Regions from separate parts of the Methylobacterium sp. Leaf111 genome, predicted to be linked through region 1. Evidence: predicted binding sites of a transcription regulator. Region 1 holds the regulator's gene; the other holds the start of a gene.
The links. Region 1 encodes HrcA, which represses chaperone genes, less so after heat shock. Its sites were predicted from a motif close to GTTAGCACTCNCNNNNNGNGAGTGCTAAC; they were not measured.
Positions count from the first base shown of each region.

Region 2: the regulator HrcA is predicted to act here: its motif matches at 11,608-11,636, upstream of groES (co-chaperone GroES).

Region 1 is NZ_LMNE01000012.1:239,587-254,686, reverse strand. It holds gene ASF41_RS10290 (chloride channel protein) at 1-186, shown strand, start outside; gene ASF41_RS10285 (hypothetical protein) at 218-418, opposite strand; gene ASF41_RS10280 (YfdX family protein) at 605-1,390, opposite strand; gene ASF41_RS10275 (MFS family transporter) at 1,656-3,023, opposite strand; gene ASF41_RS10270 (DUF1236 domain-containing protein) at 3,312-4,241, shown strand; gene hrcA (heat-inducible transcriptional repressor HrcA) at 4,304-5,359, opposite strand; gene rph (ribonuclease PH) at 5,624-6,352, shown strand; gene rdgB (RdgB/HAM1 family non-canonical purine NTP pyrophosphatase) at 6,349-6,981, shown strand; gene hemW (radical SAM family heme chaperone HemW) at 7,051-8,229, shown strand; gene ASF41_RS10245 (penicillin-binding protein activator) at 8,230-9,444, opposite strand; gene rsmI (16S rRNA (cytidine(1402)-2'-O)-methyltransferase) at 9,566-10,534, shown strand; gene ASF41_RS10235 (YraN family protein) at 10,524-10,904, shown strand; gene ASF41_RS10230 (response regulator) at 10,907-11,296, opposite strand; gene ASF41_RS10225 (glycine betaine ABC transporter substrate-binding protein) at 11,648-12,541, shown strand; gene ASF41_RS10220 (ABC transporter permease subunit) at 12,538-13,719, shown strand; gene ASF41_RS10215 (ABC transporter permease) at 13,716-14,453, shown strand; gene ASF41_RS26045 (L,D-transpeptidase) at 14,440-15,100, opposite strand, start outside.
Region 2 is NZ_LMNE01000034.1:102,317-117,416, forward strand. It holds gene ASF41_RS15580 (SspB family protein) at 1-326, shown strand, start outside; gene ASF41_RS15585 (cytochrome P450) at 692-2,101, opposite strand; gene fumC (class II fumarate hydratase) at 2,245-3,657, shown strand; gene ASF41_RS15595 (DUF4169 family protein) at 3,672-3,863, shown strand; gene ASF41_RS15600 (ribbon-helix-helix domain-containing protein) at 4,018-4,236, shown strand; gene ASF41_RS15605 (AraC family transcriptional regulator) at 4,186-5,025, opposite strand; gene ASF41_RS15610 (MBL fold metallo-hydrolase) at 5,113-6,096, shown strand; gene ASF41_RS15615 (heterodisulfide reductase-related iron-sulfur binding cluster) at 6,104-7,486, opposite strand; gene ASF41_RS15620 (FAD-binding protein) at 7,650-8,837, opposite strand; gene ASF41_RS15625 (lipopolysaccharide biosynthesis protein) at 8,939-10,393, opposite strand; gene ASF41_RS15630 (magnesium transporter CorA family protein) at 10,481-11,491, opposite strand; gene groES (co-chaperone GroES) at 11,705-11,992, shown strand; gene groL (chaperonin GroEL) at 12,078-13,721, shown strand; gene ASF41_RS15645 (hypothetical protein) at 13,861-14,118, opposite strand; gene ASF41_RS15650 (IS110 family transposase) at 14,347-15,100, opposite strand, start outside.

The sequences.
Region 1 (15,100 bases):
ACCGCCGACATGAACGCCAAGATCGCCACGGCGATCTTCGACCGGACGGAAAGCGAGGCCCTGGCGGTGGTGGAGGACTTGAAGAACCGCAAGGTGATCGGCCTCCTCACCGAGAGCCACACCCTCAAGCGCTACAGCGAAGAACTGGACCGGCAGCGCCGGGCGGTGCTGGGGGAGACGAGCTGAATTGCTGGCCGGGCGGAAAAGCGCCGCGCGGTCACGGACGCCCCGTGGCCCGGCGCCAGCCGGCATAGCCGAAGGCGAAGAGGCTGGCCCCGCCCATCATCAGGAGGCTCCAGCCCCAGTCGCTCGGCACCTGCCCATCGACCGGATGACCGGCGAGGCCAGCGGCCAGCACGAGGCCGAAACCGGTGACGACGGCGGAGAGCAGAAGCCCGAGACTGATCCCGATACTCATCACGAAACGCTTCCCACACAGGAAATCCGGGCGCCGCGGCGCGGGCGCGCAAGGGCCGACGCCGGGTCCTGGGCGGGACGCGGCGCCGGCAGGGTCGGATCAGGGGATCACTTGATCAGAGGGTCCCTTCGTCGAAGGGCCCCTTCATCAGGGGTCACTCGAGTGAAGGATCACTCGAGTGAAGGATCATTTGGGGACGGCGGTCGAACCCGTCGTCGCCGCGGATGCCGGCGCCTTCTGCGGGGTTCCGAGCACGTTCACCACGTCGAAGCGCACGCCGTCCTCCACCTTCTTCAGGAGGGCGTTGCCCTCGTAATACTTGCCTTGTCCGATCAGGCTCGCCGCCTGATCGACATCGGTGGTCGTCTGGTTCAGCGGCACGACGGCCAGGACGAAGTTCATGTCGACGCCGGCGAGCTTGAGCTGGTCGATGGCCGACTTGCGATCACCCTTCTCGAGGCTCTTGTTCGCGGTCGCCACGGCGGCCGCCTTGGTCGGCGTGGCGACGAAATCCTCGCCGAGCGTCAGCTGGCCGTCGACGGGCAGCCAGGCCGTGGGCTGCTTGGATGCCTTCGCCTCCGCGGTCTTAGCGTCGGCCGCCTTCGCATCGGAAGCCTTCGCATCGGAAGCCTTCGCCATCGCGGCGTGCTTGTCGGGGCTCCGCAGGTCCGCTTCCGCCTTTGTGTAGATCGCCTCGTCGGTCTTGGCCTTGGCGAGCGACGCCTGCGCCTTGCCGATCAGGGTCTTGGCGAGGGTCGGATCGGCGTCGAAGATGGCGATGCGGGCGAGGTGCAGGTCGCGGAAGGCCTGGGCGCCGTCCTTCGACAGCTTGCCCACGTCCTTGTCCGCCGCCTGCTGCGCGGCCGTCACTGGCGGAGCCGTCGCGGGCTTCACCGCATCGTTGGCCAGTGCCACACCGCTGAGAAGCGAGGTTGCGGCAAGGAAAGCGGCAACTGTTCTTGTCTTATTCATCACACTGCCTCCGAAGAAGAGCCGCGCCTGGATCGTGGATCGAACTGATCTCCCTTCTCCGGCGATCTCTTCTGAAGCAAATGTGGTCTTGGCCAATCGAGATGTCATCTTAAAGTTTGGTCAGGTTCAGTTCATCAAATATTCGTTGACAGCAGCCCAGACGCTGAGGTGCATCAAGCCGTTTCCGAGTCGGATGCCGGCGGCACAAAAAAGCACGCGGTGATCGCTCACCGCGTGCCGGTCGTTCGCCCGAGGAGGAAACGGCTCAGGCGGCCGAGAGGCGGGACTTGCGCGTCAGCGCTTCCTCGACGGTGCCGTCGCCGTCGAGGTAGCCGTGACGCTTCGGGTTCGGCATGATCAGCGAGCCGATGAAGGCGACGCCGAGCATGACGGTCACGTACCAGAAGAACGTGCTCTCGGAGCCGACCTGCTTCAGGTAGAGCGCGACCATCTCGGCGGTGCCGCCGAACAGCGAATTGGCGATGGCGTAGGAGAGGCCGACGCCCAGGGCCCGCACCTGCGTCGGGAAAAGCTCGGCTTTCACGATGCCGCTGATGCCGGTGTAGAAACTGATCACGATCAGGCCGACCATGATCAGCGCGAAGGACAGGACCGCGTTCTGCGTGGATCCGATGGCGGTCATCAGCGGCACCACCATCAGGGTCCCGAGGCCGCTGTAGAGCAGCATGTTGGCCTTGCGCCCGATCCGGTCCGACAACCAGCCGAAGAAGGGCTGGATGATCATGTAGACGAACAGGGCGGCGGTGGAGATCTGCGAGGCCGTGACCTTGTCGATATGCGCCGTGTTAAAGAGGTACTTCGGCATGTAGGTGGTGAAGGTGTAGAAGCTCAACGAGCCGCCGGCGGTGTAGGCCAGCACCACGCAGAAGGCGCGCCAGTGCTTGAACAGGGCCGCGAAGGTGCCGGAATCCTTCTTGGCCATGTCTTCCTTGGTCGCCGTCTCGGCCAGCGACGAACGCAGGTAGAGCGCGACCACCGCCGCGATGGCGCCGATGACGAACGGGATGCGCCAGCCCCAGGCCGTCAGTTCCTGCGCGGTGAGGAAGCTCTGGAGGATGATCAGCACCAGCGAGGCGAGGAGCTGGCCGCCGATCAGGGTGACGTACTGGAAGGAGGCGAAGAAGCCGCGACGGCCCTTCACGGCGATCTCGCTCATGTAGGTGGCGCTGGTGCCGTACTCACCGCCCACCGACAGGCCCTGGATCATCCGGGCGAGCAGCAGCAGGGCCGGCGCGAGCTGCCCGACCGTGGCGTAGGTCGGCAGCACCGCGATCATCAGCGACCCGGCGCACATCATCAGCACCGAGATCAGCATCGAGGTCTTGCGGCCGAGGCGGTCGGCGATGCGGCCGAACAGCCAGCCGCCGATCGGGCGCATAAAGAAGCCCACCGCGAACACGGCGGCCGATTGCAGGAGCTGACTGGTGCTGTCGCCGGCGGGAAAGAACACCGGTGCGAAGTAGAGCGCGAAGAACGCGTAGCAGTAGAAATCGAACCATTCGACGAGATTGCCCGACGAGGAGGCGACGATCGCCTTGATCCGGCGTCGGTTGTCGGCGGCGTCCTCCGCCTTGGTCGGAATGGTCCCGGCCCCACCTGTCATACGTCTCATCCCTGTGCTCTGAACAATGCCGTTCCGCGGCTTGCTTGACGGGGACGTTATCGCCTCGAACGCGATTTCCAAAGGGCGATCAGCGGGTTGTCGGACACGGCCAAGATGACGATGAAACCACGCTGTGGAAGACGTGCCCCTGAGCTTGGCTGTACCGAGTCAATAGGCTGATCGCGATCAGCCGCAAGATCAGCGCAAGAAATCCGGGAACGGTTTCTCGAAGATCCTCGTTGCGGACGGCATCGACGTCGAGCGGCGTCCGACAACAACGAGAGTGGAAACGATCCCATGAGCAAGCTCTTTCGGAGCACGGTGACGGCGGCGGCCCTGGTGATCGGCGCAGCGAGCGCGTTCGCGCAGGGCGGGCCGGGCGGCGGCGCTGGTGGCGGGGCAGGCGGTGCCGGGGGCGGCGCGGGCGGTGCCGGAGGTGGCGGCGCCAGCATGGGCGCGGGCGGCGGCGCCGGTGGCGCGGGTCCGGGTGCGGGTGGTGCCGGCGGAATGCGCGGTGGCGCCGGTGGCGGTGCGGGCGGTGGCGCCGGCATGCGGGGTGGCGAAGCCGGCGGTGCGGCTGGCGGCGCGGGCATGCGCGGCGGCGCCGGCGGTGCGGAGACCGGGGCCGGTCCGGCCGGTGGTGCCCAGCGCGGCGAGGCCGGTGGCCGTGGCGCCGAGGGTGGCGCAGGGCGGCAGGACGGTCGTCCGGGTCAGGCGACCGGAGAGCGCGGTGGCCGCGAAGACGGTGGCGCCGCGGCACGAGACGGCCGGGGCGACCGGGACGGCAAGGGAGATCGCGACGGCAAGGCGGACCGCGACGGCAAGGGCGATCGGGGCGGCAAGGCTGATCGCGACGGCCGCGAGGAGCGCGGTGGACGGGCCGACCGCGATGAGCGCGGCGGTCGCGACGGCCGCGTCGAGCGCGAGGGCCGGGGTGGTCGCGGCGATCGCGGCGCCGTCCGCGGCGCCTATGGCCGCCTGGGGGCGCCGCAGCGCACCGAGTTCCGCCAGAGCGTGTTCCGCCGGGGCATCCCACGCCTCGCCGCCGGCGCCTTCGCGCTCACCGTCGGCACGGCCATTGCCCGCAGCTACACTCTCTACGACCTGCCGCCGGACATCGTCCGGATCGCGCCGGAATACGAGGATTACCGCTACGTGCTGGTGGACGACGACATCGTCATCGTCGATCCCGACACCTACGAGATCGTCGACGTGATCCGCGGCTGACCCGAGCGATCGGAACCGCGTCGGGGGCGGGGCTTCAGGCTCCGCCCCTTCGCGTTTTCCGCTCAGCGCTTGCGGTCGAGGAGGCCGGAGACCACCCGTGCGGTGTAGTCGACCATCGGCACGATGCGGGCATAGTTCAGGCGCGTCGGGCCGATGACCCCCACCACGCCGACGATCTTCTGCGACCCGTCGCGGAACGGAGCCGCGATCATCGAGGAGCCTGAGAGCGAGAAGAGCTTGTTCTCCGAGCCGATGAAGATGCGCACGCCCTCGCCGCCCTCGGCCCGGGACAGGAGTTCGATCACGTCCTTCTGGGTCTCGAGGTCGTTGAACAGCAGGCGGATGCGGTCGAGATCCTCGGCGGCCCGCAGGTCGTCCAGGAGATTGGCCTGCCCGCGCACGATGAGCTGCCGGGCATCCGAGGGGCCGACGCTGACGGCGAGGCCGGCATCCACGAGGCGCTCGGTGATCACGTCGAGTTCGCGCTTCATCGCTTGCCGGCCCGACTCGATCTCGGCGCGGAGCGTCCCCAGGGTCCGGCCCTGGAGCCGGGCGTTCAGGTAGTTCGAGGCCTCCTGGAGAGCCCCCGCCGGCAGGCCCGCCGGTAGGTCGAGGAGGCGGTTCTCCACCGAGCCGTCGTCGGAGACCAGGACGACCAGCGCCCGGGTCGGGTCGAGGCGGACGAACTCGATATGCTTCAGGTGGACATTGGTCTTGGTGGTGAGCACCACGCCGGCTCCGCGGGAGATCCCTGAGAGCAGCATCGAGGCCTCGGCCAGTGCGGAATCGAAGGTATGGCCCGAGGCGGCCGCGCGCATCTGCGCCTCGATCCGCTCCTGCTCCTCACGCCCGACATCGCCGAGCTCCAGCATCGCATCGACGAAGAAGCGCAGGCCCTGCTCCGTGGGCAGACGGCCGGCCGAGGCGTGGGGTGCGAAGATCAGCCCGGAATGCTCGAGATCCGCCATGACGTTCCGGATCGAAGCCGGCGACAGGGCCATGGGCAGGATGCGCGCGAGGTTACGCGAGCCGACCGGCTCGCCGGTCGTCAGATAGCTCTCGACGATCTGCCGGAAGATTTCACGCGAGCGTTCGTTCAGCGCGCTGAGAACCTGCATCTGCTGCGATGTGGAGAAGGGGCGGGCGGGCTCGGTCACATTCCATTCCTGAGGCGGAGAGTGTGACGGTCTCCCGTGCTTTACACAATGCCGTCCACCGTCGCCCCTGGCGGACGCAGGGAGAATTCGAGAAACCGCTTGGCCGCGGTAGGCGTTCCGCACCTCCGGCTCACCGGCGGCGCCGGCAATCCGCCCGACCTCGCTTGCCGGGCGGGGGCCGGAACCGTAAAGCCGCACTCCATCGACACCGGTAAGGAGATCGGCATGCGGCCCTCGAAGCGCGCGAACGACGAACTGCGCATGGTCACCCTGGAGCGCGCCGTCTCCCGCCACGCCGAAGGCTCATGCCTCGTCAGCTTCGGCGACACCAAGGTGCTGTGCACGGCCACCCTGGAAGAGCGCGGCCCTGGCTGGCTGCGCGGCTCCGGCAAGGGCTGGGTCACCGCGGAATACGCCATGCTGCCGCGCGCCACTCACGCGCGCACCCGGCGCGAGGTCACGGCCGGCAAGCCCTCCGGACGCACCCAGGAGATCCAGCGCCTGATCGGCCGCTCCCTGCGCGCCGTGACCAACCTGCCGGCGATCGGCGAGCGCCAGATCACCGTCGATTGCGACGTGATCCAGGCCGATGGCGGCACCCGCACCGCGGCGATCACCGGCGCCTGGGTCGCCCTGCACGAGTGCTTCACCTGGATGCGCGGCCGCTCGATCATCTCGGTCGACCCCCTGCGCGACCACGTGGCGGCGGTCTCCTGCGGCATCTACAAGGGCAAGCCCGTCCTCGACCTCGACTATTCGGAGGATTCCGCGGCCGAGACCGACGCCAACTTCGTCATCACGGGCACCGGGGGCCTCGTCGAGGTCCAGGGTACCGCCGAGGGCAAGCCGTTCTCGGAGGAGGAGCTGTTCGAGCTGATGCGCCTCGCCAAGGGCGGCATCCAGTCCCTCGTCGCCCTCCAGAAGCAGGCCGTGGCGCAGGGAGTCTCCGCATGAGCGAGCACCGCATCCTCACGGGTCGCGTCGTCATCGCGACCCACAATGCCGGCAAGCTCGTCGAAATGCGCGAGTTGCTGGCGCCCTTCGGCATCGACGCGGTCTCGGCCGGCGAACTCGGCCTGCCCGAGCCGGACGAGACCGGGACGATGTTCGCCGAGAACGCGGCCATCAAGGCGCACGCCGCCGCGACGGCCTCGGGCCTGCCGGCCTTCGCCGACGATTCCGGCCTCTGCGTCAACGCCCTCGACGGGGCACCCGGGCTGTTCTCGGCCCGCTGGGCCGGGCCGTCCAAGGATTTCACCGGCGCCATGGCGCGGATCGCCGCGGAACTCGACAAGCGCGGCGCCACCACCCGGCGGGCGCACTTCGTCTCCGCCCTGGTGATCGCCTGGCCGGACGGCCACACCGAGACCTTCGAGGGCCGGGTCTTCGGCGAACTCGTGCCGCCGCGCGGCGCGAGCGGGTTCGGCTACGACCCGATGTTCCAGCCCGACGGCGACCACCGCACCTTCGGGGAGATCTCCTCCGCGGAGAAGCACGGCGTCGACTGGCAGACCGGCAACGCCCTGTCGCATCGCGCCCGCGCCTTCGTGCTCCTGGCTCAGACCTGCCTGCGGCGTCCGTAAACTGCCTGCGGCGCCCTTGAGACCGGCCGCGGGATTGCCAAACGGCGGTCCCGCGCGCACATCCGCGTCATGACCGAACCGACAGGCCCGGACCACCCGACCCGCGATGCGGGGTTCGGGGTCTATGTCCACTGGCCCTTCTGCGCCGCGAAGTGCCCGTATTGCGACTTCAACAGCCACGTGCGCCACGCGCCCGTGGACGAGGGCCGCTTCCTGGACGCCTTCCGGGCCGAGATCGCCCATGTGGCGGCGCGCACGCCCGGACGGACGGTATCGAGCGTCTTCCTCGGCGGCGGCACGCCTTCCCTGATGCAGCCCGCCACCGTGGCGGGCCTGCTCGACGCCATCGGCGGCGCCTGGACCGTGACGCCCGACGTCGAGATCACCCTGGAAGCCAATCCCACCAGCGTCGAAGCGGAGCGCTTCCGCGGCTACCGCGCCGCCGGGGTCAACCGCGTCTCCCTCGGCGTCCAGGCCATGGACGACGCCGCCCTGAAGCAACTCGGCCGCCTGCACAGCGCAGCCGAGGCCATGGCGGCGGTGCGGGTCGCGGCGGCGCATTTCGAGCGCTACTCCTTCGACCTGATCTATGCCCGGCCCGACCAGGGCCCGGCCGCGTGGCGGGCCGAACTCGAAGGTGCCATCGCCCGGGCGGCGGAGCACCTGTCGCTCTACCAGCTCACCATCGAACCGGGCACGCCGTTCTACGGCCTCGCCGCCGCCGGCAAGCTGGTGCCGCCGGACGACGATGCCGCGCGTGCCCTCTACGACGTGACCCAGGAGGTCTGCGACCGGGCCGGCTTGCCGGCCTACGAGATCTCCAACCACGCCCGGCCCGGCGCGGAATCCCGGCACAACCTCCTGTACTGGCGCTACGGCGAATATGCGGGCATCGGCCCCGGCGCCCACGGACGCCTCGTCGAAGCGGCAGGCCGGATCGGCACCGTCACCGAGCGGGCGCCGGAAGCCTGGCTCGCCCGGGTGGAGGGGCAGGGTCACGGCATCGTCGAGACCGAGACGCTGGCCGCCTCGGACCAGGGCGACGAGTTCCTGATGATGGGTCTGCGCCTGCGCGAAGGCATCGACCCCGCGCGCTACGCCGCCCTGAAGGGGAGGGCCCTCGACCCGAGGCGGATCGACGGCCTCGTCGCCGAGGGGCTGATCGCCCGACATGCGGGTGGCCGCATCGCCGCGACGCCCGCCGGTGCGCCGGTGCTCAACGCGCTGGTGGCCGCGCTCGCCGCCTGATCAGGTGCCCGACGGGCCGAGGGTGCGCGGCGCCGGGCTGACGATGGCCGGCGCACCCGAACGGATCTCGTAGACCGCCAGCGCGCGATCGCTCGGGCCGTCCGGCCGGAACCGGAAGGTCCCGTCGACGCCGGAGAAGCCGGACGGGTTGGTGAGCGTGGTGTCGGCGAAACGCTGCGAGCCGAACTGGCGCGACAGGGCCGCCATCAGCGAGACCGCGTCGTAGGCCAGGGTGGCGACGCGCGGCGGCACCGAGCCGAACCGCGCCTGGTAACGCTGCGAGAAGCCGGTGAAGCCGGCTGCGTCCGGGGCTGCGAACCAGCCGCCCTGGAGGGCGGGCAGGGCGAAGATCCGGGGATCGTTCCAGACGGCGGTGCCGATCGGCCGGACCCGGCCGGGGGCGAACCCGGCCTTGGTCAGGGCCGGGGCGACGGTGGCGAGGCCATCCGGCGTATCCGGCAGGAACAACGCGTCGGCCTGGGCCGCCGGCCCGGTGATCAGGCCGCCGAGGCGCCCGATGGCGGGGGCCGGATTGCCGACGGGATAGCGCTCGATCGCCACGAGGCGCGCGCCCTTGCGGGCTACCGCCTCGCGGAACTGCGCCTCCACGGCGTTTCCGTAGCTCGAATCCGGGATCATCGCTGCGAAGGATTTGCGGCCGGACGCGACGGATTCGTCGACGACCCGGTCGACCTCGGCCTGGGGCAGGAAGCTCAGGAGGTAGGTGCCGCGGGCCGCGACCCCGGCATCGGTCGAGAAGGCGATGAGGGGCTTGCCCGCCGCGCGTACCACGCCGGCCGCCGCCTGGACGTTGGCGGCGAAGAGCGGGCCGAGGACGACCTCGGCCCCATCCGCCACGGCGGCTTGGGCCGCCTCGCGGGCGCCGTCCGGCGCGCCGCGGTCGTCCTTCACCAGGATCTGCAGGTCGGACTTCTGGAAATCCTCGATGGCGAGTTCGGCCGCATTGCGCATCGCCGTGCCCACCGCCGAGCCCGGTCCGGTGAGCGGCACCACCAGGGCGACCTTCACCGATCCGGTGCCGATCCGCCCCCCCGCGGCGGCAATCGGCGCGTCGGCCCCCGGGCCTTCCACCTGGGGTGGCGGGACCCGGTTCGAGACGCGGCCGCCGCCGTCCGGCACTCCGACGCAGGCCGCGAGCAGGAGCAGGGTCGAGATCCCGACCAGCCCGGATTTCAGCCTGTTGGCGTGCGTCATCGGTGGCCCCCCTGTCGCCGGCTGACGACCCAGGCTTGCAGCCTAGGGGCCAAAAGTAAATGTGAACCGACGCGCCGCCGAGCATTCCGCAGGGAGCCCCGATCGTGGCAAGGTCCCGGCCATGACCCAGAAGATCGACACGCGGACCCGGCGGCGGCGCGACCCGGCCGCAACGGGGCCCGGCGCCCGCCCACCCGCCACCTTCACGGCCTTCGGGCTCGCCGCCGAGGCCGAGGCGATCGAGCCCGGTCTCCACGTGGTGGCGACCCCGATCGGAAACCTGAAGGACGTCTCGTTCCGCGCCCTGGCGACGCTCGCCGCCGCCGATGCGGTGCTGGCCGAGGACACCCGCGTCACCCGCACGCTGCTGATGCATTACGGGATCACCACGCCCCTGGTGGCCTATCACGAGCATTCCAACGCGGCGGTGCGCGAGCGGATGATCGCCCGGATGCAGGCCGGCGAGGCCCTGGCCCTGGTCTCCGACGCGGGCACGCCCCTCGTGTCGGATCCGGGTTTCAAGCTCGTGCAGGCAGCGATCGAGGCCGGCCTCAGCGTCACGCCCATTCCGGGCCCCTCGGCGGTGATGACCGCCATCGTGGCCGCCGGCCTGCCCACCGACCGGTTCTTCTTCGAGGGCTTCCTGCCGGCCAGGTCCGGCGCGCGGCGCAACCGCCTGGAGGCGCTCGGGCGCATCCCCGGCACCCTGGTGTTGTTCGAATCGCCCCATCGCCTGCCCGAGATGCTGGTCGACGCCGTGGAGGTCCTCGGGCCTACGCGCCCTGCAGCGGTCGCCCGCGAGCTGACCAAGCTCTACGAAACGATCCGGCGCGGCAGCCTCGGCGATCTCGCCGCGCTCTACGCGGAGGAGGGCGCGCCGAAGGGCGAAGTGGTGGTGATCATCGGCACGCAGGACGAGGTGCCCGACGCCGCCGAGACGGATGCGGGCCTCGATGCGGCCCTGACGGCGGCGCTCGCCCGGCACTCGATCAAGGACGCCGCGACCCTGGTGGCGGAGGAGACCGGCCAGGCCCGCCGGGTCGTCTATGCCCGTGCCCTGGCCCTGGCCCGGCGCGACGATGAGACCTGAGGGCCCTGCGGCCGAGCGCCGTCGCGCCACCGAGCTGCGCGGCCGAACGGCCGAGACCCTCGCGCTTTTCGCCCTGATGCTGAAGGGCTACCGTCCGCTCGGGTCGCGCTTTCGCGCGGCGGGGGGCGAGATCGACCTGATCGTCCGGCGCGGGGCGACGATCGCGTTCGTGGAGGTGAATGCGCGCAGCACGCTGGAGGCGGCGCAAGGCGCCATCGACGCCCACAAAGTCGCCCGATTCTCGCGGGCTGTCCGGGCCTGGATCAGTCGGCACCCGAACACCGACGCGGCGACGTTTCGGGCGGACGCGGTGTTCGTCTCGCCCTGGGCCTGGCCCCGGCACGTGGCCGACGCCTTTCCGATCCGATGATCTCAGGCGCGCGCGGCCGCCACGGCTGCGATCAGCGTCCGCTTGAGGTCGGCTTGGCTGAACGGCTTCTGCACGACCGGACGATCACGGAACGGCTCACGGATGCCGGCGCCGCCGTAGCCCGTCGAGAATACGATGGGCAGGTCGCGCTTCACGATGGCTTCGGCCACCGGATAGATCGGCTCGCCCGCCACGTTGACGTCGAGGATGGCGACCTCGAAACTCTCGTTCTCCGCCATCTCGAGGGCGGTCGACAGACGCGCGGCGGGGCCGACGACGGTGCAACCGAAATCGAGCAGCATGTCTTCGAGCAGCATCGAGATCGCGGCTTCGTCCTCGACGACAAGCACGCGAGCCCCATTGAGAAGGTCTTCGTCCACTTGAGCACTCACGCCGGGGCTTCTTCCCTTCGATCGACTTGGAAATCCGGAACGCCTTCCGCGGAAGGTGTTCAGGGGTTCGCTCCCACCGTGTGCAATCAGGCTCGCAACATGCGAATGATGCAGGGCCTGAGCGAGCCGGCAAGGCGCTTTGAACAGCCCGGCACAGAGCGAGCCGTCGCCCGTTCCGTGGGGCGTGTCAAGCACCTGAACCTCGTCAAAGGCCGTCTGCGGGGCAGCAATGTTACGGTCTGAAACATTTCTGCGCCACCGACTCCTACCGGTAGGCAGCCCCCCCTGGAATGCCAACAACCTATGTTAACGGGACGGTCCGGGGTGCGAGACTGGACGCGACGGTCCGCGATGGCCTGGCTCGCGCTCTCCGGCATGCGGGCTCCCGACTCGGCCACGGCCGGGTCTCCCCTCGTGGTCGCCTCGAAGAGCGATACCGAGGGCGCGCTGACCGGCGCCATGATCGCCCAGGTTCTGGAGAAACTGAACCTGCCCGTCCTGCGCAAGCTCGGACTCGGGCCGACCCTGATCGTTCGCAACAGCCTCCTGTCCGGCGAGATCTCGATTTATCCCGAATACACCGGCAACGGCGCCTTCTTCACCGGCACGGAGACCGATCCGATCTGGAAGTCGCCGCAGGGCGCCTACGACACCATCCGGCGGCGCGACGCCGAGCGCGGCCTCGCCTGGCTGACCCGGGCACCGGCCAACAACACGTGGCTGATCGCCGTCAACGGGGACCTGGCACGGCGCGAGCACCTGACCACGATGACCGACTTCGCCGGAGCGGTCCGCCGCGGCCTCATTCGGCTCGCCGCCTCCACCGAGTTCGTGGAGAGTCCGGCGGCCCTGCCGGCCTTCGAGGCGGCCTATGGCTTCGCCCTGCCCTTGAATCGCATCATCAGCCTCCCCGGCGGTGACACGTCTGTCACGGCGCGAGCGGCCGCGCAGGGGATCAGCGGCGTGAATGCCGGGATGGTCTACGGGACCGACGGGGCCCTCGCGGCGCTCGACCTCGTCGTCATGAGCGATCCCCTGGATGCCCAGATCGTCTACGAGGTGGCCCCGGTGATCCGGCAGGCCGACCTCGCCCGCCACCCCGAGATCGCTCCCGCCCTGGCGCGCGTGTTCACCCGCCTCGACGCCGAGACCCTGCGGCGGCTGAACGCGCGCATCACCGTGGACGGCGACGTGGCCGAAGCGGTGGCAGCCCGTTACCTGTCCGAGAACGGGCTGCTGCCGTGACGGCGGGGACATCGGGAAGCGCGCTGCGGACGGTCGGGATCGGGCGCGTCCTCGCGTTGCTCGTCGGCACCGCCTGGCTCGGTGCCCTGGCGCTCGCCCTGACCTGGCTGCCGGTGCTCACCATCGCGCGGAACCGGCTCGCGCTCGGGGATCCACGGACCGGCTCGGAGGCGCTCGGCGCAACCGGTGCCCTGGTTCTCGCAATGAGCGCCCTCGCCATCGCCCTCGTGGTCTCGCGAAAGCGGGCGGCGGCGGCGCTCGCCACGCTTCTGCTTCTCCTGGCCATCCTGGCCTTCGGACAGGGCCTCGGCGCCGGCGCCGTCCGGTCCCTCGCCGGACTCCCGCCGGCCGCGCGGGCCAGTCTCGGATCGGGATCCTGGCTCGGCCTGTTCCTCCTCGCCGGCGCCCTCGGCCTCGCGGTTCGGCGGTCTCGCAAACCGGGTTTCGGCCTCGCCATCGGCCTCGGCTTGGGCCTGGCGCTCGTCGTCCTCGGGTGGTCGGGCGCCTTCGATGCCCTCTCGCTCGCGGTCGAGTACGCGGCGCGGCGCGAGACGGTGAACGCGGCGCTCGCGGAGCATCTCGCCCTCGCGGGCGCGGCCCTCATTCTCGCGGGTCTCCTCGCGGTCGGGCTGTCGCTGCTCCCGCAGGGGCTGGTGGCCCTGGTCCTCGGCGGGATTCAAGTCGTGCCCGCCGTGGCCCTCCTCGGGGGAATGGTTGCCGTGATGTCGGGCTTCCTCCGTGCCGTTCCGATCCTGCGGGACCTTGGTCTCTCGGCGTTGGGCCCCGTCCCCGCCATCGTCGCCATCGCCGCCTATCTGGCCCTGCCCCTCTGGCGCGGGCTGACCCTGGCTTTGCGGGCGCCGGACGACGACACCCTGCAGGCTGCCGAGGCCCTCGGCCTCTCGCGGGGACAGGTGCTGGCGCGGGTCCGTCTGCCGATCGGTGCGCCGATCCTCATCGGGGCCGTGCGGGTCGCGGCCGTGCAGGGCCTCGGCCTCGCCACCCTCGGCGCCCTTGTCGGGGCCGGCGGCCTCGGCCGCATCGTCTTCGACGGGATGGCGCAGTTCGCGCCCGACCTGATCCTCCTCGGGGCGATCCCGGTCGTGGTGCTCTCGTTGCTGACCGAGCGCGGTCTCAGCCGAGTGGAGGCCGCCGCGCGGCGGCGGTGGCACGCATGAGCCGGTCCCGACGAACCGCGGCCCTCGGCTTCGCCCTCATGGGCCTCGGCCTCGCTGTGGCCAGTTATCCCAGGGTGGCGAGCTGGATCACCGAGGCCCTGGGGGAGCCGGCGCGGCGTCCCCTGTCGGTGGAGCGCCTCCTCGACCTGGCATGGAAGCACCTCGCCCTGGCCGGAACCGGCCTCACCCTCGTGGCCGTCCTGGGGATCGGCCTCGGCATCCTGATCACGCGCCGCTTCGCAGAACCCTGGCGGCCGTTGATCGATGGACTCGCGGCGGCCGCGCAGGCGGTGCCCCCGGTGGTCGTGGTCGCGCTCGCCCTGCCGATCCTCGGCTTCGGAGGTCCCCCGACGCTGCTCGCCCTCGTCGCCTACGGAATCATGCCGGTCCTGCGGGGGACGGCGGGCGCCATCGCGGGGGTGGCACCGGAGGTCCGCGAGGCCGGACGGGCGATCGGCCTGACCCGGCTCCAGATCCTGGTACGGATCGAACTGCCCCTGGCCGCCCCCGATATCGTCGAGACCCTGCGCACCGCCCTGGTGCTCGCCATCGCCACCGCCGCCGTCGGCGCCCTGGCGGGGGCCTCGACCCTCGGCACGCCCATCGTGTCGGGCCTGCAGAACCAGAACACCGTGGCGATGCTCCAGGGCACCGCCGCCACGGCCGCCCTGGCGTTCCTGGCCGACGCTGCGCTGCTGGCCGGCGTCGGCGGGTGGCGCGCTATTCGTCCTTGAACACCACCTGCGCGCCGCGGCTGACGCGGTTGGCGAGGTCGCGCGCATCCCAGTTCGTCAGGCGGATGCAGCCGTGGGATTCGGTCTTGCCTACCTTCTCCGGCTCCGGTGTGCCGTGGATGCCGTAGGAGGGGATCGAGAGGTCGATCCAGACCACGCCGACCGGGTTGTTAGGGCCGGGCGGGATGGTGAACTTGGTCTTCGCCTTCACGCCGGCGAACTGGTACTTCGGATTGTAGGTGTAGGTCGGCGCGTAGGCGACGCCTTCGACCTTCGCCTCGCCGGACGGGGCCGGCTTCTCCTCGCTGCCGATCGAGGCCGGATAGAACGCGACGAGTTTGCCGTCCCGGTCGAAGGCCCGCACGGCGCGGCTCTCCTTGTCGACCTCGATGCGGGTCACGTCCTTCGCGTCGCGCGCCTCGGGATCGACCGCCTGGGCCTTCGAGCCCTTCGTGTCCGTCGCCTTGCCGGTATCCTTGTTGGACTCCCTCTCGCTGGAATCTCTCTTGCCGGATTCCGTCTTGCCGGCCTCCTGCGCCTGCTTCTTCGCGGCCTTCTCCTCCGTCGTCGCCTTGCCGGTCTCCAGCGGCTTCACCGCGGCGACCAGGATCACCGTACCGGCCTTGCCGAAATCCGCGTCGGGGTTG
Region 2 (15,100 bases), on a different contig from region 1:
AGGGCACGGAGACGGCCGCCGCCGAGGAGGATTCGGAGGAGGCGCCGGCTGCGGCCGGAAAGACCCCGCCCCGGGGTGCCGCGTCCGAGCCCACCGAGATCAAGCCGAAGGGCACGGGCCTCGCCACCATCGGCAGCGCCGTCCCCAAGATCGGCGCCGGCACCACCCCGGTGCCCGCCGCGGCCCAGGCCGCCAAGGGCGCCGCCAAGGAAGCCGGCAAGTCGGAGGACGGGACCGAAGCCAAGCCCCCGGCGAAGAAGGCCGAGGACGGCACCGAGACCAGCGCCGAAGTCGTCAGCCTCGACGCCTTCCGCAAGAAGAGCTGAGCGAAGCGGCGCCGACGCGGGCGCTCAACGAAAAAACCGCATCGTCATTCCGGGGCGCCAAAGGCGAGCCCGGAATCCAGAGCCGCCGACGGCGTCAATCCTGGCACCGCCTGTGCGTCTGGATCCCGGGCTCCGCTGCGCGGCCCCGGGATGACGCGGTGTTGCGCGCGGGTATATCCTCCGATCCCGGTTGGACTGAGACGACGGCCCTTCGGACAGCGAAACGCGTCTCTTTCCCCTTCGCGGGGAGAGGCGAGGCCTGGGGGTCGCTCCGCCAGTCCCCGCCCGTCGAGGGTCGCCCAACCACCCCCACCTCCAACTCCTCCCAGCAAGGGGGGAGCAGGGTTATGTCGAGCTTCCAACCCTCACCCCCGGGGGTTCACCGTCATGTGCAGCCCGTGCTCCGGGCGCAGGGTGACGCGGTGGAGCGGGACCACCGGGGCGTGGTCGTCGGCCAGGGTGAAACGGGCGGCGCGGGCGATGTGGGCCAGCACCACCACCGCCTCCTGCAGCGAGAAGTTCTGGCCGATGCAGACGCGGGGGCCGGCCCCGAACGGCAGGTAGGCGAAGCGCGGGATCGCGGCCCGGGCCTCGGGCAGGAAGCGCTCGGGCATGAAGGCGTCCGGCTCCTGCCACAGGGTCCGGTGGCGGTGGAGCACGTAGGGCGCCACCATCACCAGGGAGCCCTTGGGAATCTTGATGCGGCCGATCCGGTCCTCGGCGATGGCCTGCCGGCTCAGGAACGGCACCGGCGGGAAGAGCCGCATGGTCTCCTCCATCACGGCCCTGGTGTAGGGCAGCGCATCGGCGTCGAAGTCCTGGTCCGCCGGCACGGCATCGACCTCCGCCTCGATCCGCGCCTGGGCGGCGGGGTCCTGCGACAGGCAGTAGAGGGCCCAGGTCAGGGCGTTGGCGGTGGTCTCGTGGCCGGCCGCGATGAAGGTGACGATGTTGGCTTTCACCTCGAGGTCGGTGAGGCCCTTCCCCGTTTCCGGGTCCTGCGCCTTCAGGAGAAGCGTCAGCAGGTCGGCCGGCGCGGTCCCCTGCGCGATCAGGGCGCGGCGACGGTCGATCAGTTCGTCCACCACCTCGGCGAAGAAGCGGATGGCGGGCCGCGCGCGCAGGCGACCGATGCGGGGCACGAATCCCGGCACCCCGAACACGTCGAGGGGATCGATCGGCCCGACGGATTCGAGGAAGCGGGTGATCGCCCGGCCCAGGGCGTCGGGGTCGCTGGCGAGGCCGTGGGTGAAGATCGTCCGCTCCAGCACGTCGAGGGTGACGCGGGTCATCTCCAGGGCGACGTCGATGCGGGTGCCGTCGCGGCGGGCCAGGCGGCGGGCGATGCGGGCGCCGGCGGCGTTCATGGCTCCGTTGAAGCCGAGCACGTGCCGGGCGGAGAAGATCGGCGCCAGGGTCCGGCGCTGCAGCTTCCATTCCTCGCCCTCGGCGGTGAGCAGCCCGTTGCCGAGGCCGGGGGCAAGGACCCGCCGCTGCAGGTCGTCCTTGCGGTAGTTGGCGGCGTTCTCGACGTAGAGGTAGCGGATCAGGGCCGGGTCGCTCACCACGGTGACGCGCCCGAGGGCGCCGTCGGCGGCCACCACCGGCTTCTCGAAATGCACGTCGAGCCAGGTCGTCAGCGGGTTGGCGCGGGCGGCCTTCAGAAAGCCGAACAGGCCCGGCTGCTCGCGCAGGGGTTTCGGGACCGCCGGGCGGAAGCGGACCGGCACGGGGGCATCGACAGGGGCTTCGACGCGGGCGGCGGCACTCGACATAAACGACAACTCCGGGCCCGGGCTGAGGGCTGACAAGCCATGACAATTCAGCGCCGGGCACACGGCCCTCTCGCGATGCGGCATCGCGGTTTGCTGGCGTGCAGTTTAAGTAGGGTCCGGATTGACCAGACGAAGAGGCCACGATGTCGCCCACCGAGACGCCCGCCACCCGCACCGAGTCCGACACCTTCGGCCCGATCGAGGTCCCGGCGCATCGCTACTGGGGCGCGCAGACGCAGCGCTCGATCCAGAACTTCAAGATCGGCACCGAGAAGATGCCCGCGCCTCTCGTCCACGCCCTCGGCATGGTCAAGCAGGCCGCCGCCCTGGTGAACCAGGACCTCGGCGCCCTCGACCCGAAGGTGGCCCAGGCCATCGCGGCTTCGGCGGCCGAGGTGGTCTCCGGCGAGCACGACCAGGAATTCCCCCTGGCGGTGTGGCAGACGGGCTCCGGCACCCAGTCGAACATGAACGCCAACGAGGTGATCGCCAGCCTCGCCAACGAGCTGCTCGGCGGCAAGCGCGGCGGCAAGTCTCCGGTCCACCCGAACGACCACGTCAATCGCGGCCAGTCCTCGAACGACGTCTTCCCGACGGCGATGCACATCGCGGTCTCGCGCGAGATCAACGACCGGCTGCTGCCGGCCCTGCAGCACCTGCACGACGCGCTCCAGGCGAAGTCCGAGGCGTTCGCCGCCATCGTGAAGATCGGCCGCACCCACCTGCAGGACGCCACCCCGGTCTCCCTCGGCCAGGAATTCTCCGGCTACGTGGCGCAGGTGGCGCTCGGCACCGAGCGCGTGAAGGCGACGCTGCCCGGCGTGCTGGCGCTGGCACAGGGCGGCACGGCGGTGGGCACCGGCCTCAACGCCCATCCGGACTTCGCCGAAAAATTCGCCGCGAAGGTCGCGGAGCTGACCGGCCTGCCCTTCACCTCCGCCGCCAACAAGTTCGAGGCCCTGGCCACCCACGATGCCCTGGTCTTCACCCAGGGCGCGCTCACGGCGCTGGCCTCCGGCCTGTTCAAGATCGCCCAGGACATCCGCTTCCTCGGCTCGGGCCCGCGCTCGGGCCTCGGCGAGCTCTCGCTGCCAGAGAACGAGCCCGGCTCGTCGATCATGCCCGGCAAGGTCAACCCGACCCAGTGCGAGGCGCTGACGATGGTCTGCGCCCAGGTGATCGGCAACGGCACCACGGTGAGCTTCGCCGGCAGCCAGGGCAATTTCGAGCTGAACGTGTTCAAGCCCGTCATCGCCAACGCGGTGCTGCAGTCGATCCGCATCCTCGCCGACGCGGCGGTGAGCTTCACCGACAACTGCGTCGTCGGCATCAAGGCCAACGAGGACAAGATCGCCGACCTGATGAGCCGCTCGCTCATGCTGGTGACCGCGCTCGCCCCCTCGATCGGCTACGACAAGGCCGCCGAGATCGCCAAGACCGCGCACAAGAACGGCACCACCCTCAAGGAGGAGGCCCTGCGCCTCGGCTACGTCACGGCCGAGGAGTTCGAGCGCGTGGTGCGCCCCGAGACGATGCTGGCGCCCGGCGCCGCCTAGAGGAGCCCACCGGCATGGCGGAGATCATCAACCTGCGTCAGGCCCGGAAGGACCGGGCGCGGGTGGAGCGGGAGGCGAAGGCCGCGGACAACCGCATCGCCTTCGGCCGCCCGAAGAAGGCCAGGACCCTGGCGGAGGCCAAGAAGGCCATCGAGGTCTCGCGCCACGAGGGCCACAAGCTCGTGGGGCCCGAGTCGGAGGGGTGATGGGGGACGCGGCACGTGACCCTCTCCCCTCTGCGGGAGAGGGTGCCTGCGGAGCAGGCGGGAGAGGGAGCGACCTTTCTGGATATGGCGCTCCCCTCTCCCGGTCGCTCCGCGACCACCCTCCCCCGCAGAGGGGGGAGGGTCGGGTGCCGGAATGACCACCGGCATCACCAAGCGCTCCGTGATGATCGCCGGCCACCGGACCAGCGTGTCCCTGGAGGACCCGTTCTGGGACGCCCTGCGGGAGATCGCAGGCGCGCGCGGCCAGTCCGTCCAGGCCCTGATCGGCGCCGTCGATGCCGGTCGGGAGGGCCAGAACCTCTCATCCGCCCTCCGGGTGTTCGTGCTGGCGAGCGTGCGTGATCGTGCCTGACGGCCGCGACGGGCTCGGGCGGCGAATGTCCTGCAGGCTGTAGGAGGCCGGCGCGCCGAAGGTCCGGCGGAAGGCGTTGGCGAAGTGCGCCTGGTCGGCGAACGCCGCCTCATGGGCGGCCCCGGTGAAGTTGGCGCCGCGGACGACGGCCGCGATGGCGCGGCGCATGCGCAGCCAGCCGCGATAGCGCCGGAACGGGACACCCATGGTCGCGCTGAAGAGGTGCTGCATCCGCGACGAGGACAGGGATGCCGCCGTGGCCAGCCGTCCCGCGCTCATCCACGCTTCCGGCCGGGCCCGCAGGTCGACGAGGACCTTCGCGATCCGGGGATCGACCGGCCGATCGAACCGCCGTGCCGCGAAGCCGGAAAGGTCGGCGATGGCCTCGCCCGCCCAATCGCAGGCGTCGCGTCGCTCGAAGAGCGACCGCAACGGGCCGACCTCCCCGCCCCTGCCCACCAGGGCGCTGCCGACCGCCTCGGCCGGACCCATCAGGCCCGTCAGGGCCCACGCCCCGGCATCGGGCTCGCGATAGAGGACGCCGAGGGGAGCGCCGCCGCAATCCAGCTCGTGCGGCATCCCCGCCGGGACGAAGGCCGTGCGACAGGTGATCCACGCCCCCGGCGCGAAGCGGATGCGGAAGGCGTCGTAGAGCCCCGCGAGATAGACCGGGGCGCCGTGCTGGTGGCTGGCATTGTACGCGAGCGGCCCCGCGAAGAGCGTGTGCGCCCCCTCGACATGCCAGATCGGGAGGGGCGACGCGCCGGACGGCGCAGCACGTTCGTTCAAGCTGGCCCCCTCCCACCGCGATAGACCGTTCGCGACCGGTCCCGCACACATCCTGACGGAACCGGCCCTCTCGGGAAACGTCCAGCGATGACCGAACTCACCCGCCGTCATCTCGCCGCGACCCTGGTCGCCGGCCTCGCCCTTCCGAGGGCCGCACGGGCGGGCATACCGACGCAAGCCCCGCCCCCGAGCCCGCCCGCCGGCCTGCGGCGGATCCGCCTCGGTGCCTTCACCGTCACCGCCCTGTGCGACGCCGACGCGGTCATCGACGGCCCCTGGCCGATCGTGGGCGAGGACCGTCCGAAGGCGGAGGTCGAGGCCCTGATGCGGGAGAATCGACTTCCGCCGGACCGCTTCGAGCCCGGCTTCACGCCGATCCTGGTCCAGACCGGCCGCGAGACCGTCCTGTTCGACACCGGGAACGGGGCGGTGGGCTTCATCCCGCGCCCGGCCGGCGGGCAGCTGGCGGAGCGGGTGCGGCAGGCCGGCCTGTCGCCGGACGCGATCGACCTCGTGGTCCTGACGCATTGCCACACCGACCATATCGGCGGACTCTTGGAGGATGGGCGCCCGCTCTTCCCCAAGGCCAGCTACGTCATGGGCGACCGGGAATTCGCCTTCTGGAAGGACGACGATCGCCTGGTAGGCCCGCCGGACGGCAACGCGTACAAGTCGGCCCGCGTCTTCCGCAGCCACCTGCTTCCCCTCGCCGAGCACATCCGCTTCGTGTCGCCGGGCCAGACGGTGGTGCCGGGCATCGACGCCGTGGCGGCCTTCGGCCACACGCCGGGCCACCTCGCCTTCAACGTGGAAAGCGAGGGCCAGCGCCTGCTGGTCTGGGGCGACTGCGCCCATCACGAGGTTGCCTCGCTGGCCCGGCCCGACTGGCACGCCCTGTTCGACATGGACAAGGCGGCCGGCGCCGCGACCCGACGGACGATCTACGACATGGCCGCCACCGACCGCGTCCTCGTCGCCGGCTACCACACCGCCTTCCCGTCGCTCGGATACGTCGTCCGCGACGGGCTCGGGTACCGCTGGATCCCGATGGCGGACCGGAGCGAGCGCTGACGCGCCTCTACTCCGCCGCCGCCATCGTCCGGTCCGGCAGCCCCTCCAGGGCCGCCGGCTTCGGGCCGCCGGTCGCCCAGTCCAAGAGCTCCGCCGTGTGGACGATCGGGATCGCCGTGCCCTTCCCGATCTGGGTGGCGCAGCCGATGTTGCCGGTGGCGATGACGTCGGGGCGCATCCGCTCGATGTTGGCGACCTTGCGGTCCCGCAGGCGGTTGGCGATCTCGGGCTGGAGGATGTTGTAGGTGCCGGCCGAGCCGCAGCAGATGTGGCCCTCGGGCACGTCCTTCACGGTGAAGCCCGCCGTCTTCAGGAGATTCTTCGGCTCGGTGCGGATGCCCTGGCCGTGCTGCATCGAGCAGGCCGAGTGGTAGGCGACCACGAGGTCGGTCTCGACGATCGGCGGCATCAACCCGATGGTGGCCATGTACTCGGTGACGTCCTTGGCGATGGCGGACACGCGCTTCGCCTTCTCCGCGTAGGCCGGGTCCTCGCGGAACATGAAGCCGTAATCCTTGATCGTCGTGCCGCAGCCGGAGGCGGTGACGAGAATCGCGTCGAGTCCGGCGCCGTCCATCTCGGCGATCCAGGCGTCGATGGTGCGCTGGGCCTGGGCATGCGACGAATCCGCCTTGCCCATGTGGTGGGTCAGGGCGCCGCAGCAGCCCTCCCCCGCGGCCTGCACCACCTCGACCCCGTGACGGGTCAGGAGCCGGATCGCCGCCTCGTTGAAATCGGGACGCAGCACGCTCTGGGCGCACCCGCGCAGCAAAGCCACGCGACCTCGACGCGACGGTGCGGTATACCCATGCAACGCCGCGCTCGCCTCCAGGGCCCGCGTCTCGGCCGGGAAGGTGCCGGGCCGGTCGGTGGGATTGCGGTTCGGCAGATGGGCCGGGGCGAGGTCGAGCATCGCCGCGAGGCGGTTGCCGACCCGCGGCAGCCGCGCCACCAGGGGCCGGAAGGGAGCACCGATCTTCGCCCCCAGCAGCGCCAGGCGGAAGCGGTTCGGGTAGGGCAGCACGAAGGCCAGCACGCTGCGGAGCAGCCGGTCGCTCAACGGACGCCGATAGGTTTCCTCGATATAGGTCCGCGCATGGTCGACGAGGTGCATGTAATGCACGCCCGAGGGGCAGGTCGTCATGCAGGACAGGCAGGACAGGCAGCGGTCGACATGCTTGACGACTTCCGGCACCGCCGGTTTTCCGCCTTCCAGCATGTCCTTGATCAGGTAGATCCGCCCGCGCGGGGAATCGAGTTCATCGCCGAGCAGGAGATAGGTCGGGCAGGTCGCGGTGCAGAACCCGCAATGCACGCAGGTCCGGAGGATCTTCTCGGACGCCGCCATGGCCGGATCGGCGAGCTGCGTCAGGCTGAAATTGGTCTGCACGGTGCGTCCTCGGGTCCACCCTCGTGCCGTCCATCGGGTCCGGCCCGCGTCGGCATCGTCGTTCTTGGTCCCTGCTGTTTAGAGGGTCTCGCGCCGGTTGCCGAGCCTTGGAATCGCTCCGAACAGCGCGCGCGTTGCGACCTCGCCCCGCACCGCCCCTCGCTCACAGACCGGCGTACATCCGCCCCGGATTGAACAGGCCATGGGGATCATGCGCCGCCTTGATGCCCGCGGTGATCCGCATGAGGGGCTCGGCCAATGGCTCGAAGACCGGCACGGCCGCCCGGACGGCATCGGGTGCCCGCACCAGGGTCGCATGCCCACCCTGTGCGCGCACGGCCGCCCGGACGACCTCGGCGCCGGCATCGCCCCCGGCATCCGTGGCGAGCCAGACCAGCCCACCGCCCCAGTCGTAGAACCAGCGGGCGTCGCGCTGGGCGCCGATCGCGGCGGTGACGGCGGGGCCGCGGGTCGGCGCAGTGGAGATGCGCCAGACCGCGGCACTCCGCGGCTCGGCGAAGCTCGCAGCGTCGCGGATGCGGGCCCAAAGCGCTGTCCCCGCCTCGCCCTCGACGATCTCGGGCTGGCCGAAGCGCTTGAGCAGGCGACGCAATTCGCCAAGACGATAATCGATCGACTCCGAGAAACCCTCGATCCGCATCAGCGTCCGCGCCGCCTCGCCTTCGATCCCGGCCGGCAGGTGAGCGGCTCCGGTCAGCTCGAAGGGCGAGCCCAGGGCCGCGCTCAAGGCCGCGATGGCGCGGGCATCGTCGAGGTCCGGGAACGCGAGTGTGGCGACCCGTTCCTGAACGGGGAGCACCTTGAACGTCACTTCCGTCAGCAGACCCAGGGTGCCCCAGGAGCCGGCCATCAGCTTCACCAGGTCGAGCCCGGTGACGTTCTTCATCACCCGCCCGCCCGACTTGATCGCCTGGCCCCGTCCGTTGATGAAGCGCACGCCGATCAGGCTGTCGCGGGCGGCGCCCGCGTTGATCCGGCGCGGTCCAGAATTGTTGGCGGCCGCCACGGCGCCGAAGGTCGGTTCGCCGGTCGTGCCCATCAGGGAGCGGTGGTCCATGGGCTCGAAGGGCAGCATCTGACCGCGCGCCGCGAGGAGGGCCTGAACCTCGGCCAGGGGCGTCCCGGCCCGGGCGGCGACGACCATCTCGGCGGGCTCATAGAGCGTGATGCCGGTCAGAGCCACGCTGGAGAGCGTCGCTTCGTCCTGGGCCGGTCGGCCGATCCCGGCCTTGGTCGCTCCGCCAACGAGACGAAGCCGCTCCGGGCTCCCGACCGCCCCGCGGACGATCTCGGCCGCAGCGCCCTCGTCGTGAGGCTCATATGTACGCATCGAATCCCACCCGATCCGGGGCACTCTGCGGCACCCTCGATCCTGTTCCTGTGGAGCCACCTTAGAGGAGGTTCACGCCGATGGCATCCGGTCAGGAACGGCTATTCGGCCGGTGCGGTCTCGGGTGGTGAACGGGTCAACCGCGCCGCCACGTGACCGCGCAGGCCCGCGATGTCGAAGAGCCAGACGAGCGCACCGTAGATCGCCATGCCGAGAGGCACGGAAAGCAGCAGCGCCCGTGTCGGCTCGATATGGCGCAGGGGTAACAGGCAGAGTGCCATGGCGAGGGAGGCGATGCTGGCAGCCAGGATCTCCCACCAAGGTAGGTGCAGGCGCTGGGGTCCCGTGAGCGCACGCCAGGCCAGGATGAGGGTGGCGGCCCCGAGGCCGGCGGTCTGTGCGATCGCGACGCCCTCGGGACCGTACCGGGACGGCAGGAGCCACAGCCCGAGCCCGTTGAGGGCGAGCCCAACCAGAGCGGCGGCGATGACCGGGCGCGTGCGCCGACGAATCTGGAAGATCGGATTGAGGGCGAAGTTGGTCATCGCGAGGCAGAAGAAGCCCGGAACCATCAGCCCCGCATAAGCGGCGAAGGGGCCGCGGTAGGCCTCCGGCACCACCAGCGCCTCGAGGGCCGGGAGCACGGCCCAGAACCCGACCGCGCAGGGCAGAAGCAGCGCAACCACCACGCCGATATTGAGCCCGACCTGGCGCTCGGCCGCAGCACGCCCCTGTTCCTCCTCGACCCGGACCGCGAGCTGGAAGAGCAGCAGATCGAGGGCGGTCCCGAGGGTGCCGATGCTCCGGGTGGTGACATCGGCGGCGAGGGCGAAGTAGCCCGCCTCGGCGAGGCCCGCATGGGACGCGATGCTGCCCCGATTGAGGAACGGCAGCAGCTGGTAGATCGCGTTGGCGGCGATGAGGGGAAGGCCGTAGGCGACGAAGAGCCGCCAGGCTTCCCGCAGCTTCAGCCGTACGCGTGGAACGATCGGATCGCGTAGCGGTCGATACAGCAGCAGGATCGCGAAGGCTTGGCTGATCCCGGCCGCCGTCAGAACCCAGACGGGCTGGGGGAAGAACCAAGCGGCACCCGCCATCAGCACGAAGGCGAGGCCGTTCTTCACCGCGACGAGATTGAAGTACAGCCGGCCGTCGAAGCGCGCCCGGGCGAGCGCCGCGTGATAATCGAACACGCCGATGCCCAATGCGGCGACCGCGGCGCCCGCTGTGATCGCCAAGCGGCTTCCCGCGTTGGGCTCGAGCGTGAAACCCAGTCCCGCGCAGATCAAGGCCGCCACGAAGAGACTGAGCGTGAGGGCCATGTAGGCCCGGTCCAAACCCTGCCGAATCCAAGGCTCGTCGATGCGGACCCGGGCTGAATAGAATCGTGTCGCGGACAGACGCAGCCACTCGAACAGGACGGTGTTGGCCACGATCGCACCGGCAGTCGCCAGAGCGAACAGACCGAACTCCGCTGGTCCCAGCAGCTTGGCGATGAGGAGGCCGAGGACGAAGTTCAGGCCGGCATTGAGGACGAAGGCAGCGATCACGGCCATGGCGCGACGGGTCATCCTCGGAGGCCGGCTGGACGGGGCATCGCCGCGCAAGCTCTAGCGCAGGAGGCCTGACAGTCCGTCGACCGGTTACAACCAACCCCGGATGCGGAAGAATACGATCGGAATGATGGCGCTTACGAGGATGAGCGCGAGGCCGAAGGGATAGCCGTAGGCCCATTCGAGTTCGGGCATGTGCTTGAAGTTCATCCCGTACATCGAGGCGATCAGGGTCGGCGGAATGCCGACCACCGATGCCACGGTGAGAACGCGGAAGGTGTTGTTCTGCTCAATGCTGATCAAGCCGAGGGTCGCGTCGAGAAGGAACTGAACGTTCTCGGAGAGCCGGATCTCGAACTCGTCGAGGGAGGCAATGTCGCGCCGCACGGCCTCGAAGCGCGGCACCTGTTCCTCGCCGAGGATATGCTCGCACTCGTTGGCCACGAAGGGCACGATCCGCTCCAGGCCGAGGAGGCTCGACCGGATCTTGCCGAGGGTCTTCCCGCGGCGTCCGATGCCGCGCAGGATTCGGCGCAGCGCTAGGTCGCGCCGGCGCGGCGTGTGGTTGCGCAGCTTGGTGTCCCCGGCAGGCGCACCGCTGCGGACGTCGAAATCGAAGATCCGCGTGGACAACTCGTCGAGGTCGGCGCCCATGTCCTCGAGGGAATCGGCGAGGCTGTCGACGAGCTCCTCTATCAGGAGAAGGAAGATCTCGGTGGAGGTGGTGCCCGGCCCATCGCCGGTGTCGATGCGCTTCTTGACCTCCGCGAAAGCCCGCAATTCGTGGAAGCGCACGGTGACGAGGCGGTCCCGGGTCAGCACGAAGCCCAAGGGCTTCAACTGCGTATCGAGCTTGTCGAAGGTGACCATCGGGGTTGAGAGTGAGAACCCGGTCTTCAAACGCCTCAGGCGGCTCGAATTCTCCACCTCGCTAAGGGCCTTGCGCGAAGGGACCCGGATGCCGGTGCAGGCCTCGACCCGCTCGGCCTCCTCGGCGCTCGGATCATCGAGATCGATCCATACGACCTCCGACGGATAGGCTGTCGCGGGCGCCTGTGCCTCGGGCTCGACCGCGCCCTGCGGACCATGAAGCTTGATCATCCGCGAAGGACTTTCCGGCGGCTTGTGGGATCGGGGGATGATCCTGTCGCCGGATCGTCGTCGGAGCCTGCGACAGTCTTGACTCGAACGGCTTCCGCGCCTAACTCGACGCCATCGTTAGCACTCACCCAAGGCGAGTGCTAACGGCCTGGGTTGAGCGCGCTGCCGCGCCGCATCAACGCCATCCACGAATTTGAAGCAAGAGGGCAGCTCATGAAGTTCCGTCCGCTGCACGACCGTGTCGTCGTCCGCCGCATCGAAGGCGAAGAGAAGACCAAGGGCGGCATCATCATCCCGGATACCGCCAAGGAGAAGCCGCAAGAGGGCGAGATCGTCGCCGTCGGTCCCGGCGCCCGCGATGAGGCCGGCCGGGTGAACCCGCTCGACGTCAAGGCCGGCGACCGCGTCCTGTTCGGCAAGTGGTCCGGCACCGAGGTCAAGATCGACGGTCAGGACCTCCTGATCATGAAGGAATCCGACATCATGGGCGTCGTCGCCTAAGTCGGGTTTCGGTTCTCCTCCCGTTCACGAGCCCTTCGAGGGTGCCATCCGGCGCCTCGGGGCCCATCACTGACAAGGATCTGACATGGCAGCGAAAGAAGTCCGCTTCGCCTCCGACGCCCGCGAGAAGATGCTCCGTGGCGTCGACATCCTCGCCGACGCGGTGAAGGTCACGCTCGGCCCCAAGGGCCGCAACGTCGTCATCGAGAAGTCCTTCGGCGCCCCGCGCATCACCAAGGACGGCGTCACCGTCGCCAAGGAGATCGAGCTCGCCGACAAGTTCGAGAACATGGGCGCCCAGATGGTGCGCGAAGTGGCCTCGAAGACCAACGACATCGCGGGTGACGGCACCACCACGGCCACCGTTCTGGCGCAGGCCATCGTCCGCGAAGGCGCCAAGTACGTCGCCGCCGGCATGAACCCGATGGACCTGAAGCGCGGCATCGACCTCGCTACCACCGCCGCCGTGAAGGACATCACGAGCCGCGCCAAGAAGGTCGCCTCGTCCGAGGAAGTTGCCCAGGTCGGCACCATTTCGGCCAACGGCGACAAGGAAATCGGCGAGATGATCGCCCACGCCATGCAGAAGGTCGGCAACGAGGGTGTCATCACCGTCGAAGAGGCCAAGACGGCCGAGACCGAACTCGACGTCGTCGAGGGCATGCAGTTCGACCGCGGCTACCTCTCCCCGTACTTCATCACGAATGCGGAGAAGATGGTCGCCGAGCTCGAGGACCCCTACATCCTCATCCACGAGAAGAAGCTGTCTTCGCTCCAGGCGATGCTGCCGGTTCTCGAGGCCGTGGTGCAGACCGGCAAGCCGCTCGTCATCATCGCCGAGGACATCGAGGGCGAGGCGCTCGCTACGCTCGTGGTCAACAAGCTGCGCGGCGGCCTGAAGGTCGCGGCCGTCAAGGCTCCGGGCTTCGGCGATCGCCGTAAGGCCATGCTCGAGGACATCGCGATCCTGACCCAGGGTCAGATGATCGCCGAGGATCTCGGCATCAAGCTCGAGAACGTCACCCTCCCGATGCTCGGCCGCGCCAAGCGCATCCGCATCGAGAAGGAGACCACCACGATCATCGACGGTCTCGGCGAGAAGGCGGATATCGAAGCCCGCGTCGGCCAGATCAAGGCGCAGATCGAGGAGACCACCTCGGACTACGACCGTGAGAAGCTCCAGGAGCGTCTGGCCAAGCTCGCCGGCGGCGTCGCGGTCATCCGCGTCGGCGGCGCGACCGAGGTCGAGGTCAAGGAGAAGAAGGACCGCGTCGACGACGCGCTCAACGCCACCCGCGCTGCGGTGGAAGAGGGCATCGTCCCCGGCGGCGGCACCGCCCTCCTCCGTGCCCGTGAGGCCGTCCGTGCTCTCAAGAGCGACAACCCGGACGTCCAGGCCGGCATCAAGATCGTGCTGAAGGCCCTCGAGGCTCCGATCCGCCAGATCGCCGCGAATTCCGGCGTCGAGGGCTCGATCGTGGTCGGCAAGATCACCGACAACACGTCCTCGATCACCTTCGGCTTCAACGCCCAGACCGAAGAGTACGTCGACATGATCCAGGCCGGCATCGTCGACCCGGCCAAGGTCGTGCGCACCGCCCTGCAGGACGCCGCCTCCATCGCCGGCCTCCTCGTCACCACCGAAGCCATGATCGCCGATGCTCCGAAGAAGGACAGCGGCGCCCCGGCGATGCCAGGCGGCGGCGGTATGGGCGGCATGGACTTCTAAGGCGTCCGAACTGCACCTTATCGGAATGGGGGTCGCCGCGAGGCGGCCCCTTTTTTCATCCGCGGCACAGCCATCGGCGGCCTAATGGTCGGGACAGCAGCAGGCGCGTCAGGCGGCCTTGTCTATTGGGTGTTTCAGGTCAAGAGGGATTATCGCCAACCTGCTCTCGTCCGTGTTGGCGGATCAATTCGTTCAGGGCGTCTTGGTCGGATTCAAGGTCTTCCGTGCCTTTGAAGCGCGAGAACTCGACGTGACCATCCTCGAAGACATCGATCTCCAGGCGCTCGCCGACTAAAGTGACGGTGATCATCACAGTGTCGTCGCGCTGCCGGTCCACCCGGAACCATAGCCCCTGCTCTTCGAGGAGCCGCAAGATTCGGTAGAGCGGATGGGTCAAGGAGACCTCCTGTCCTTCAGGGCGATCTTAGCTCGACTGTCCCACCAAGTCTCTGGCTTCTCTCCGAAGTCGGCACGCCGGCCGCTTCATGGTTGGGTCCGACAGGAGGTGGATCAAGCTTTTTCGCGAAGTCGCCCGAAGGCCCTTCAACCCGCCCGCGATCTCACCGACCTTCGGTCCCTGGAGGGACACCGCTCCGCCTCGCGGCGGATTTCTACGACAGGTCGATTACGCCATCGCCGCCTCGATGCGGAACGGCGTTCCATCGACCCACATCCGGTGGAGGATCACCGCCAGCCGCCGTGCCACCGCGACCATGGCCTTGGCCGTCCCGCGACGCTTGGCGAGCTTCAGGCCCCATGCCTTCAGCGGCGAAGGCTTCGAGCCCAGCCGCAGCAGCAGCAGGGCTGCCTCGAACAGCGCGGCGCGTAGGGTCTCGTCGCCGTTCTTGGTGATGGGCCCGCGCCGGTCCAACTCGCCCGACTGGTGGGTTCGCGGCGCCAGTCCGAAGTGCGCGCCGACCGCGCGGGACTGGCGGAAGCGGGCCGGCTCGTCGACCGCCGCGCGATAGGTCAACGCGACGAACGGGCCGACACCGGGCGCACTCATCAGCAGGCGGCAGGGCTCGTCCGCGCGAGCCAGCGCCAGCATCCGCTTATGCAGGAGCACGTATTGCTCGCGCACCACGCGGCGCACGGTCAGCATCGGCTCGATCACGGCGATCAACCCGGCTCGGCCGTCCGTCAGTTCGCGGATGCGTTCCTCGTAGCGGGCGCGGGTCACGGTCCCGACCTTCAGGCCGAAGTTGCGCAGCAGCCCCCGGATGCTGTTCTCGATGTCCATGAGCTTGGCCTGCAAGGTCCGGCGCCCGCCGAGCAGGGCACGGATCTCCTGGCTGGCCAGGGTCTTCACGTGAACCGGCTTGTAGAGGCCGACCCGCATCATCTGGGCGATGCCGCGCGCGTCGTTGCGGTCGGTCTTG